Regions from separate parts of the Aeromonas sp. MTB genome, predicted to be linked through region 1. Evidence: riboswitches for the same ligand, from Rfam matches in the RefSeq annotation. Region 1 holds a riboswitch; each other region holds the start of a gene.
The links. A riboswitch is a leader RNA that binds a small molecule or an ion and turns the genes downstream of it on or off. The one in region 1 is predicted to bind cyclic di-GMP.

Region 1 (3,970 bases):
ACATACTTGCCCTGCATCACGTGAGCCGGATTGTTGGGATCCAGACCCCAGGCAGTGCCATAACTCGGCAGCGTGGTGATGCCGAGGCTGGCTGCATGCTCCAGGTTTTTGGCATGCCACATGGGCACGGCGCCACCGCCGATCTCTTTGCCGTTCTTGTCGAGATCATGCCAGATGTTGTCGATGCCGACCGCCCCGTTGCCGCACGGAATGGTGCTGCCAGCTGTGCCCGGCTGGCACTCGTTCTGGCTCGGCAGGGCTGCCTTGCCACCCAGCCCATGACTGCCACCGCTCACCCCCTGCCAACCGCGGGTGTAATAGGGCACGCCAACGTTGATCTTGCCAGCCGCCAGCGCACCGCGGAAGTAGTGAGCAGACCAGGCGGCGTTGAGGTAACCGATACCGCCAAACTGGGTCTGGGTATAGACGCCCCAATGGGAGAGCTCGGGGTCGGCATTGTTGTCGAACAGGGCCGCGTTGTGACCGACAAAGTGGTTCCAGGCGCCGTGGAAGTCATAGGTCATCAGGTTGACGTAGTCGAGGTACTGGGTGACCTGGAAGTTCTCCATCCCGCGCAGCAGATAGGCCGAGGCCGGTGAGGCGATGGTCAGCATATACTTGCGGCCATCTTCGTTACCGGCGTTGTCGAGCCGCGCCCGCAAGGTCTTCATCAGCACCTCGTAATTGGCAAACAGCTTGGCCCGGCACTGGTTGGAGAGCGGGAAGTCGTTGGGATTGCCCGCATCCTTCATCGAGGTGGGGTATTCGTAGTCGATATCGACCCCGTCAAAACCGTACTGGCGGATAAAACTCACCGCCGAGTCAGCCAGGGTGTTGATACCGGCAGTATTGACCGAGCAGTCACCCTTGGTAGTGGCGGTGTAGAAGCCGCGGGTATCGGCCCAGCCGCCGACCGAGATGAGGGTCTTCACGTCCGGATACTGCTTCTTGTACTTCGACAGCAGGTTGAAGTGGCCCTTGTAGGCGAATTCAGGATCCATCTCGGCACCCGGCACGCCATCCCAAGTCATCTTGGTGGCTGCATCGTCCACCTTGATAGTGTGGCTCTGCTCATCCACCGCCGCGAAGGCGTAGTTGATGTGGGTGATCTTGTTCCATGGAATATCGCTCACCAGATAGGCGGGCAGGCCGTTCTTGCCTGTGCGCCATGAGGTGAAGTAGCCGATGACCCGACGGGCATGGTCATCCCCCATGCACTCGTAACCATCCGGGCGATAGATCTGGCGAATGTCACAAGAGAGGTTGCCACCGGTGGGCGGCAGCGCGGCCTCCTCGACATTGACGGTCACCGCCGCCGACTCGCCGCTCAGATTGGTCTTGTCAGTGGCCACCAGCTTGAGGGCGGCACTGCCTTTGGCATCCGGTGTCCAGTTAACCTGCCAGGGGGCAGTGGTATCTTCGCCCACCTTCTTGCCGTCGACATAGAGCTCGACTTTGGCCACATCGTTGTTGGCATCGGTGACGTTACCGCTCACCGCCACACTGCGACCCAGGGTCACCTTGGCGCCGCTGGCCGGGCTGCTGATGCTCAACTTGGGCCCCTCTGGCGCGACCACGGCGGCGACATTGAAGCTCGAATCCGCCTCGCTCAGCACCTTGCCATCTTTATCCAGCGCGCGAGCTTTGAGGGTATGGCCCCCCACTCCGGCGGCGCTCCAGCTGGCACTCCAGGGCGAGGCGCTCGCCGTGGCGACCAGCGTGCCGTCGACAAGATATTCCACCCGGGCCAAGGCCGTTACCGGGCCGCTCAGGCTCACCGCCAGCGCCACGCTGGCTCCTTCGTTGAAGCTGGCACCGGCAGCCGGTGAGCTGATGGCTACGCCGAGCGCAGGAGGAGGCACCTCGCCACCATAGGGCTTCCAGGCATCTGCCCAGACCACACCGACACCCGGCTCATAGTGATAGGGGGATGCCCCGCACCAGCCTGAATAGGGAAACTCTTTGCACTCGTAGAGGGCACCGACGTTGCTGACGATATCGCCAGCCTTGTAGGCAGTACCGGATTTATAGGCGGGATAAGCGGCCTGAGCCCAGGCGGGCGCAGCCGCAAGGGCGACCAGCATGGCAAGCCTGCTGGGTCTGAAGAGCTGTTGCATATTGTTATCTTCCTTGTTTTGTCTTGGCTTGGTCACCAAGGCAAAGAACAATCGCAACCTGCATGATGGGCGCAGACAACTGGCAATGGACCTGCCACAAAAACCACCCCTCACCCAGGGAAACCCCGCTATCTGGATCCACGAGCGAGACCGGAAGCATTGCGCCCCGACATCACTGCCGGTTTGCCCTTTACCTGGGTTCCGTGAGGAACGAACCCAGTATAGGAAGGCGACAAGATCCCCTCAATCTTTATTCTCAAAGAGAATTATCCCCTGCCACGAAAGCGTCATGATCTCAGGGTTAAAATTGATTGAATTATCAAAAAAATCATATCGTTACTGGGATCATAAAAACGCTTTCCCGCACCTTCCCAGATTCATTTAATGTGCGTTGGCTCACTGGTATGACATGCCAGAAATGTGACAATGCGCGCCCTTGGTCAACGAGCCAAGGCTATGGAATCACTGGCAAAAATAAAAAAGGAACACCTATGAAAGGTACTCGTACCCTGCTGTCGCTGGCCGTGGGGCTGGCACTTGCATCCTCAGGCGCCCATGCGGCATTTGTCTGCCCGTCCGATCCGGCTCAACTCACCCCCATCCCGACCATTCAGGGTACAGGCTCCGCCAGCGCGCTGGCTACCCAGACCGTGACCGACAATAACGGCAAGGTGACCGGCAAAATCAGCCCGGGCACCTTCAATGTTCGCGGTATCGTGACGACGCTTGGCCAAAGTCTGACCAAGGGTTTCTATCTGACTGACCCGGTGGGCGATGGCAATCCGGCCACCTCTGATGGCATCTTTGTCTATCTGAACGACAAGGACTTCGCGACCAAATATAAAGACGTCAAACCGGGAAGCGAAGTCTGTCTGGAAGCACAGGTGCAAGAGTTTTACGGCGGCACCCAGCTGACCCCGTTAGTCGACAAGGCCACCAAAAAAGTCCACTTGCAAGTCACCGCACAAGGGCTGAATGTGCCGACCAGCGTATTGCAGGTCAATGAAGGGGAGACGCTGGCGCAGGCACTCAATCGCCACGAAGGGATGCGGGTACGTCTCGACAGCAGCAGTGACCTGCACCTGACCCGCAACTACGGCTTCGACTACAAGGTCTATCGCAACAACGTAGAGTTGGCCCACAAAACCCCGCAGATCAAACCGACCCAACTTCATGTTGCCAACAGTGCGGACGCTGTCGCACTAGCCACCCAAAATAGCAGCAACCGTCTGGTAGTCGAGTCTGATTACAAAGCGCCGGATGGCGTACTGCCCTGGTTCCCTGGCTGGGATGCCGATCAGGGTTATCTGCGCATCGGTGATCAACTGACCGGGCTGGAGGGGGTGATCGTATACAACAAGGATGCCTTCCGTCTGGTGGTACCGAGCGATGTCACCCTGACTGCCGGCGCCCTGCTGCGCAGCCCTGAAGAGGATCGTCAAGACGCGCCGGCTCGCCTCGCTGGCAGCGATCTGCGGATCGGCAGCTTCAACGTGCTCAACTACTTCACCAGTCACTCCAGCATCGGCGGTGCACTCAATATCCTGTGCAAGGATCAGGCGGATGCCGACAACGCCAAAGGTTGCAACCGGGGTGCCAAGAGCCAGCCCGAGTTCGAGAAGCAGCGCACCAAGATCGTCAATGCCATTACCGCAATGGATGCCGATCTGCTCGGCCTGATGGAGATGGAGAACAACGGCTTCGAGGATAACTCGGCCCTCCACAATCTGGTGACCCGCCTCAACGAACAGCAGAAGGATGCGAGCAAACACTACGCCTATGTCCGCCTGCCGGTCACTGCCCTTACCGATGGCAAGTTCTTCGGTGGAGACGCCATCATGGTGGCAATGCTC
Region 2 (3,970 bases), 1.5 Mb from region 1:
CCTGCTGACGGCGCAGGACTCCGATGTCATCAAGACCTATGTCGAGCTGGAGATGGGGGTCGGCATACTGGCCGACATGGCGTTCGACGCCCAGCGCGATCAGGGGCTGGTGCAGCTCGATGGCAGCCATCTGTTTGCCCCCCACACCGCCTGGATCGGCCTCAAACAGGGGCAGTTCCAGCACAACTTTGCCTGGCAGTTTATCCAGCTCTGCAACCCCGAGCTGGCGCTGGCGGATATTCAGGCCCGCGCCATGGGCAGCGAGCCTGCCATCGACTTCCAGATTTGAATCGGAAGAGAAGAGCAAAAGGGGAGCCATTGGCTCCCCTTTTGCTATCCGGTGGCGAGTTACTTCACTTCATCCCACGCCATCTGCCAGTGGGAGCCGATGCCCGGCTCGTACTGGGTGGTAGTGGTGGTCCACTGCTGGCAGTAGCCGCTGTAGGGGAAGGGCTTGCACTGATAGACCTTGCCATTTTTCGGCTGCTGCACCTTGGTGCCGGCGGCATAGGATTTGAGCGAGTTCGGGAAGACGAAGTCGTATTCGCCGCTGCTCTGCTCCTTGAACATCAGATCCATGGTCTGCTGAATGGTCTCGCCGCCCGCTTTCGGGGTGGCCTTGATCACCAGCTGGTGGTGACCTGCCTTGAGCCCTTCCAGCGCCATGGTAAAGGTGTGGCTGCTGTCCTTGATGTCGGCACTGCTTTCACCCTTGGCGACGCCGCCGTGGTCATAGAGGGTGTTGGTGACGGCCAGATCGCCCTGTGCGGTGACGGTGAAATCGAGGGTGGCCTTGCCGTTGTCCAGCACATAGTCGCTGGCCAGACCGCTGACGCTGATGTTGTCCACTACCGGCGGCTGCAGCTGTTGCAGATCAATCTCGACTCGATCCAGTTTGCTGTCTCGATGCAGATAGACGGGGTTCATACCGTAGACCGGATTGAACTGGCCATCGGCTCCTTGCTGACCGGCGCGGATCAGGCTCTGCTCGGCGTTGATCTTGCTGGCGAGAGCATGGGCCCAGTTGTTCTTCTGGCCCTGCTCGGCAGTGGTGATGGTCAGCACGGTTTGCAGATCAGGGCGCTCGCCGTTGGCATCGAATACCCGGGTCATCGCCTTGTCACCCATCGCGAGGTCGATGGAGGGGTAGATGGTGCCTGCCTGGCTCCACTCCAGCGGCGGCTGGCTGCCATCTTTGAACTTGGCATCGATGATGTTGTAGAAGCTGTTGCTGGTATCGCCCACTTCCCACACGCCGAGGATCACCTGATAACCGGTGCGCTCCGGCAGGACACAGTTGTGGGTCACCTGCTTGGGCGGCTGCACCATATTGCCGTCGATGACGCAGAAGGGGGTCAGGTCAAACGAGGCGCGGGTGAGCGGCTGGTTGGGGTTCCAGTCCTGCTTGGTGAGGTAGTAGCGCCAGTTGCGGGTGACATGGTTGGCAGTGAAGGTCCAGCTGATGGCGAAGGGGCCGGGCTGTACTTCACGCTTGGTCCAGCGGTCGCTGGTCTGGATGTTCAGCTCGCTCCAGCGCGGGCTACCCGCCGAGGCGATTTGTCCATCCTGCGGGCCGGTTTGCGGGAAGCCTGAGGGGCCCTCCACGCTCTGGGGCTCCCACTGCACGCCGCCACACTGGCTGTTGCCACCGGTTTTGCACAGGTAGTTGCGACTCTCAGGCTGGCTGATGTAGCCATGAGCCAGGGCGCTGCCGCTGGCCAGCAGGGCCAGCATCGCCGCGATGTGATTGAGTTGGATTTTTGCTGCCATACATTCCTCTGTTCGATAGATGTGGGCAGTCAGTTGGCCAGGGAGTTCCCCGATGCACACTTGCGTGTGGCAACCCCGCTATCCTGGACAAAACGTCTGTAGACCGGAGGCTTTGCGTCCCGACCTTTCGGTCAGTTTGCCAAATGACTAGATGGTTATTGATGGGCCAAATGTTCGGCCATCAGCATTGTGCACTGCATTGATTAATTATTTGAAGTTAAATGTTTAAATGCACCGTTCAACGGCACATTGCTCATTCTAACTGACTGTTTTTAAATTGTTCTCTAATTTGTGAATGGCGTCGAATGCTGTTGAATATGCCGATAAGATGCATGCTGATTGCGTGTTGGCGGCGTAAAAAAACCTGCCAGCTTGGCTGGCAGGTCGGGTGACAAGGCGACACAGGTTGACGCCATCAATGACGGGCGCGCTGCTCGCCGGAGGGGAGAGATACGGGAGCCATCATTGGTGCAGTGGAGGACTCCTTGCCCAGTTTGAACACCGCAAGTCGCTCATCCAGGCTGCGGGAGAGACCGGCCAGCAGCTCGCTCTCCTGCGCCAGTTGCGAGGCGGACTGGGACATCTCCAGCGCCGAGTCGTTGATGCCGCTGACGTTGCGGTTCATATCCTCGGCCACCATGCTCTGCTGCTCGGCGGCGGTAGCGATCTGGGTCGCCATGTCGCTTACATGCTGGATGTGGTTGACGATCAGGGTGAGATCCTGCCCCGCCTGCTGGGATTGGTTGACGCTGCTCTCCGCCAGTTTGCGGCTGGTGTCCATGGCATTGGCGGCGGTGACGGCTCGTTGCTGCAGCTGGGCAATGGTGCTCTGGATCTCTTCGGTGGATTGGCGAGTGCGGCTGGCCAGCTGGCGCACCTCGTCGGCCACCACGGCAAAGCCCCGTCCCTGCTCGCCGGCACGGGCTGCTTCGATGGCAGCGTTGAGGGCCAGCAGGTTGGTCTGCTCCGAAATGGCGCTGATGACGGCGGTCACTTCGCTGATCTGCATCACCCCCTCTTTGAGCTGGTTGACCTGCTGGGTGGCCTGCTCCACCTCGGTGGCCAGCGCCTTGATACCGTGCACGCTTGCATGAACGTCACGGTTGCCGAGACCCGCTTCACCGGTCGCTTCCTGGGTATCCCGCGCGGTATTTTCGGCGTGCCCAGCCACATCGGAGATGGTGGCGCTCATCTCGTTCATGGCGGTAGCGAGCTGGGCCAGCTGATCCCGCTGGCTGGTGACCGCCTGATTGGTCTGCTCGGCGGAGGCGGCGATGCGCAGGGCGGCATCGGCCACGTTGCGAGCCCCCTGACTGGCCTCCAGCAGGGCGTGACGGATGGCATCGAGACTCTGGTTGGTGCAGCGGGCGACCACTCCCAGCTCATCCTTGCCCTGTACCGGGATGCTTACCACCAGATCCCCCTTGGCGACTCGTTGCATAGCGTGGTTGATCTGGCTGAGGGGGGAGACGATGGAGTGGGTGATGCGCCAGCCCAGCAACCCCATCAGCAGGATCACGATGGCGGTGGCGGTCCCCATCTTCATGTACTGGGCCCAGATGGTCTGCTGAATATCCTGCAGCAGCATGCCGGAACCGAGGATCCAGCCCCAGGGCTGATAGCCGGATACCATGGAGAGCTTGTCGGCGGTCTCACCCGATGGGCCGACCCACACATATTGCAGAGTGCCCTGTTTGCCCCCTTTGGCGATATCCACCATCTGATACCAGAACTGCCCGGAGGTGGCGGCACCTCCTTCACCCATCTTCTGGCCGACCAGTTCGGGACGGATGGGGTGAACCACCATGGTGCGGTTCTCGTCGATGACGAACAGGTAGTTGTTGCCATCAAAGCGGGTGTTGGTCAGCAGCTTGCGCGCCTCCTGCTGAGCCTGCTCTGCTGGCAGGGTGCTGGCCAGAAACTGGATCTGGCTCATGGCCTGCTCCAGTACCGCATTGAGCCGCGCCTCTCGCTCGCTCATCAGATTGCGCTGGAGCGCGTTGGCCGAGATAAGCAGCAGCGAGACAAAACCGACAAACGCCAGTGCGAGCAGCAAGATCAATTTGCGGCTCACGGTAATATCACCGAGCTTGAACATGACTAAACCCTCATTTCCCTGTTGATTTTATGTGGCTCTGTACCGCGTCAGCCAGTTTGTAAGAGTTAACAACTCATTTACTTTCAGTCTCTTGCCGAGCTT
Region 3 (3,970 bases), 1.1 Mb from region 1:
GGGTGAACAGCGCCGGTTTGCCATCCACCGGGCCGTTAAAGTTACAGGTCAGGTAGGCCACCGGTTTTTGCAGCGAGCCATCCTGACGGTAGCGACGGCCCAGACAAACATCCATCCAGGCCCCGCCCTGCTTGTGCTCGCGGGCGTAGAGGTCGAGATAGAAGCTGCCGCGCAGCTCGTCGTCGGCATCGAAGATGTCGTAGAAGCGCACGTCCGGATGCCAGGTGTCGATGCCGAGACGCTCGCGCACCTTCATGCCGAACACCCGCTTCACCACCTCGAACAACCCCTTCACCACCTTGCTGGCGGGGAAGTAGGGGCGCAGCTGCTCGTCGGAGATGGAGAACTTGTGCTGTTTGAGCTTCTCGGCGTAGTAGGCGAGATCCCAGGCGGCCAGCTCGCTCTGACCGTGTTGTTCGGCGGCGAAGGCGCGGATCTCCTCCAGCTCGGCCTTGCCTTGCGGCAGGGATTTGGCCGCCAGATCGGTGAGGAAGCTCACCACCTGTTCGGTCTTGTCCGCCATCTTGGTGGCCAGGGAGAGCTCGGCATAGTTGGCGAACCCCAGCAACTGAGCCAATTCTCGGCGCAGGGTGAGCAGCTCGCTCATGATGGCGGAGTTGTCCCACTTGCCCGCATTGGGGCCCTGATCGGAGGCGCGAGTGGTGAAGGCTTCGTACATCTCGGCCCGCAGCTCGCGGTTGTCCGCGTACATCATCACCGGCAGGTAGGAAGGGATATCCAGCGTGAACAGCCACCCCTCTTTGCCTTTAAGTTCCGCCATCTGACGGGCAGCGGCACGCACGCTGTCGGGCAGACCGGCCAGCTCGGCTTCATCGGCCACCAGCTTGTGCCAGCCTTGGGTCGCATCCAGCACGTTGTTGCTGAAACGGGAGGCCAGCTCGGAGAGGCGGGCCTGAATTTCGCCGTAACGCTGCTGCGCCTCGGCAGGCAGACCGATACCGGAGAGGCGGAAGTCACGCAGGGTATTCTGGATCTCCTTGCGCTGGGCACCGCTCAGCAGCGGAAAATCATCGCTCTCGGAGAGGGCCAGATAGGCCTGATAGAGCCCTTCATGCTGACCGACATAGGTCTGGAATTCGGAGAGCAGCGGCAGGCAGGCGTCATGGGCCTCGCGCAGCGCTTCGCTGTTGAGTACGGAGTTGAGGTGGCTGACCGGTGACCAGATCCGTGACAGGCGGTCATTTACCTCTTCCAGCGGGGCAATCAGGCTATCCCAGGTATGGGGATCACGCTGGGCCAGCACATCGCTGATCTTCTGCTTGCAGTCAGCAATAGCCTGAATCACGGCAGGCTGAACCTGCTCCGGCTTGATCTGGCTGAAAGGGGGCAGCGAATCCATTGTCAGCAAAGGGTTATTCATCCCGGTTACCTCTTGTTTGGTCTTGAACAGACCGCTTTAGCAGCTCTGTATGGCTTTCTAACATGTGGCCAAGCCACGCAATAATCAAGCGGGAATCCACCTCTCGGCACTGTTTTCCCCTCTTTGTGAGCTCAAACACCTCTCTGCCAGATACTGGACGGCAACAGCATGAATAATCGGTACTTTTTTGCTCTTTTTGCGGCTTTTTCAACTCTCGAACCACAAGGGAGCAGACCAAATCCAATCGACAAAAGAGTAGGTTACAGCGGCCTATCACCGGCCCTTTCCATGCTTGGAAAATAACCAATCAACAAGTTAATAACCAAAACAAATCATACACATACGTTGATTAATTTATTTTTAAGTGCATATCATAAGCAGCCTGTTACTCAGGTCACTTGATTCTCTGTGCTGCACAGAAATCGGGTGAAAAAGGCAAAGTGACCCGAAAGGGCGCGACGCAAAGCCACCGGTCTAAGGGAAAACACCTATGACAGCGGGGCTGCCCCCGGGAGCGTTCGGCCATAGCTGTACGCTCCGTTTGTACTGTATGGAGATATCAAGATGAACAAATTGAAGTTATCCCTGCTGGGCTGTCTGCTCGGCATGGGCGCCCCCATGGCATATGCCGCCAGTGCCGGTCAGGCGATGGTCAACCCCCAGTCCGGCGTAGTGGTCGGCTATTGGCACAACTGGTGTGACGGCTCGGGCTACAAGGGCGGTATCGCCCCCTGCGTCAAGCTCGATCAGGTCAACCCGCAATACAACGTGGTCGATGTCTCCTTCATGAAGGTCTATGGCAGCGATCCCATCCCCACTTTCAAACTCGACCCGGCCATCGGCATGAGCGAAAGCCAGTTTATAGAGCAGATCGCCGAGCTGAACCGTCAGGGCCGTGCCGTGCTGCTGGCGCTGGGCGGTGCCGATGCACACATCGAGCTGCGCAAGGGTCAGGAGCAGGCCTTTGCCGACGAGATCATCCGTCTGGTGGAGACCTATGGCTTCGACGGGCTGGATATCGACCTGGAACAGGCCGCCATCACCGCCGCCGACAACCAGACCGTGATCCCGGCGGCCCTGCGTCTGGTCAAGGATCACTACCGCGCCCAGGGGAAAAACTTCCTCATCACCATGGCGCCGGAGTTCCCCTATCTGACCCAGACTGGCGCCTACATCCCCTATATCCGCAATCTGGAAGGGTACTACGACTGGATCAACCCTCAGTTCTACAACCAGGGTGGCGACGGTATCTACATCGATGGTATCGGCTGGATTGCCCAGAACAACGATGCCCTGAAAGAAGAGTTCATCTACTACATGGCGGATTCGCTGAGCAACGGAACCCGCGGCTTCTACAAGATCCCCCATGACAAGCTGGTGTTCGGCATTCCGACCAACATTGACGCCGCCGCCACCGGCTATGTGCAGGATCCGCAGAAGCTCTACAACGCCTTCAACCGCCTGAAGAGCGAGGGGCAACCGCTGCGTGGCGTGATGACCTGGTCCATCAACTGGGACATGGGCCGCAACGCCGCCGGTCAGTCCTACAACGAATCCTTCATCAAGAGCTACGGCCCCTTCATCCACGATCAGGAGATCACGCCGCCGGTCGACAACGGCAAGCCGGTGTTCAGCGGCCTGAGCGATACCCGCATCAAGCAGGGTACCGCCTTTGATCCGCTGGCCGGTGTCAGCGCCAACGACAAGGAAGATGGCGACCTGACTGGCCAGATCCAGGTAGAAGGCTCGGTAGACAGCCAGCGCATCGGCCTCTACCCCCTCACCTACAAGGTGAGCGATCGCGACAACAACGTCACCGAGCAGGTACGTACCATCGAGGTCTACAGCATGAAGCCGGTGTTCAGCGGTGTCACCGACACCACGCTGGAGCTGGGTACCGCTTTCGATCCGATGACCGGCGTCAGCGCCCATGATGAAGAAGATGGCGACCTGACCGCCCAAATCAAGGTCAGCGGCAACGTCGATAGCAGCAAGGTCGGCCGCTACACCCTTACCTATCAGGTGAGCGACAGCGCCGGTCAGCAGGTAACCCAGCAGCGCAACGTGACCGTCAGGGAGCAGGGCGCCGTCTGTGAAAACAGCTGGGATGCCAAGAAGGTCTACGTGGGTGGCGACATCGTCAGCCACAACGGCAAGAACTGGCTGGCAGGCTGGTGGACCCAGAACGAAGAGCCGGGCACCACGGGTGACTGGGGCGTCTGGCGCGTACAGGGCGACAGCGACTGCGGCGGCACAACGCCCCCCGCCGAAGGCAGCAGCGACTTTACCGTCAGCGCCATGGCGAGCGAGTACACCATAGTCAACGGTCAGGTCAGCATCCGCTTCAACCTGACCACCGCCAACCCGGTACAGATCACCGCAACTCTGGAGCAGAGCGGCCACAGCCACGGTACCACCAGCAGCCAGGTGAACGGCACCAGCACCCTGGTACTGCTGGGCAGCAATGTCACCGATGGCAGCTACGACGTGGTGATCACCGGTCTGGCAGATGGCCAGCAGCCGGTGGTACAGCGCTTCCCGGTTGCGCTGACCGAAGAGAACAGCGGCGGTGGCGAAGGTGACTACCCG

Region 2: it holds a riboswitch for cyclic di-GMP, as region 1 does, so the genes downstream of both, gbpA (N-acetylglucosamine-binding protein GbpA) here and WBR25_RS04510 (glycosyl hydrolase family 18 protein) in region 1, are expected to answer to the same signal.
Region 3: it holds a riboswitch for cyclic di-GMP, as region 1 does, so the genes downstream of both, WBR25_RS20695 (immunoglobulin-like domain-containing protein) here and WBR25_RS04510 (glycosyl hydrolase family 18 protein) in region 1, are expected to answer to the same signal.

The regions. Positions count from the first base shown of each region.
Region 1 covers NZ_CP147026.1:961,089-965,058, reverse strand. Annotated here, with positions in the region: gene WBR25_RS04510 (glycosyl hydrolase family 18 protein) at 1-2,117, opposite strand, end outside; cyclic di-GMP riboswitch class I at 2,233-2,315, opposite strand; gene WBR25_RS04505 (ExeM/NucH family extracellular endonuclease) at 2,609-3,970, shown strand, end outside.
Region 2 covers NZ_CP147026.1:4,032,233-4,036,202, reverse strand. Annotated here, with positions in the region: gene cbl (HTH-type transcriptional regulator Cbl) at 1-289, shown strand, start outside; gene gbpA (N-acetylglucosamine-binding protein GbpA) at 349-1,770, opposite strand; cyclic di-GMP riboswitch class I at 1,836-1,921, opposite strand; gene WBR25_RS18420 (methyl-accepting chemotaxis protein) at 2,186-3,868, opposite strand.
Region 3 covers NZ_CP147026.1:4,511,210-4,515,179, forward strand. Annotated here, with positions in the region: gene prlC (oligopeptidase A) at 1-1,381, opposite strand, end outside; cyclic di-GMP riboswitch class I at 1,806-1,891, shown strand; gene WBR25_RS20695 (immunoglobulin-like domain-containing protein) at 1,946-3,970, shown strand, end outside.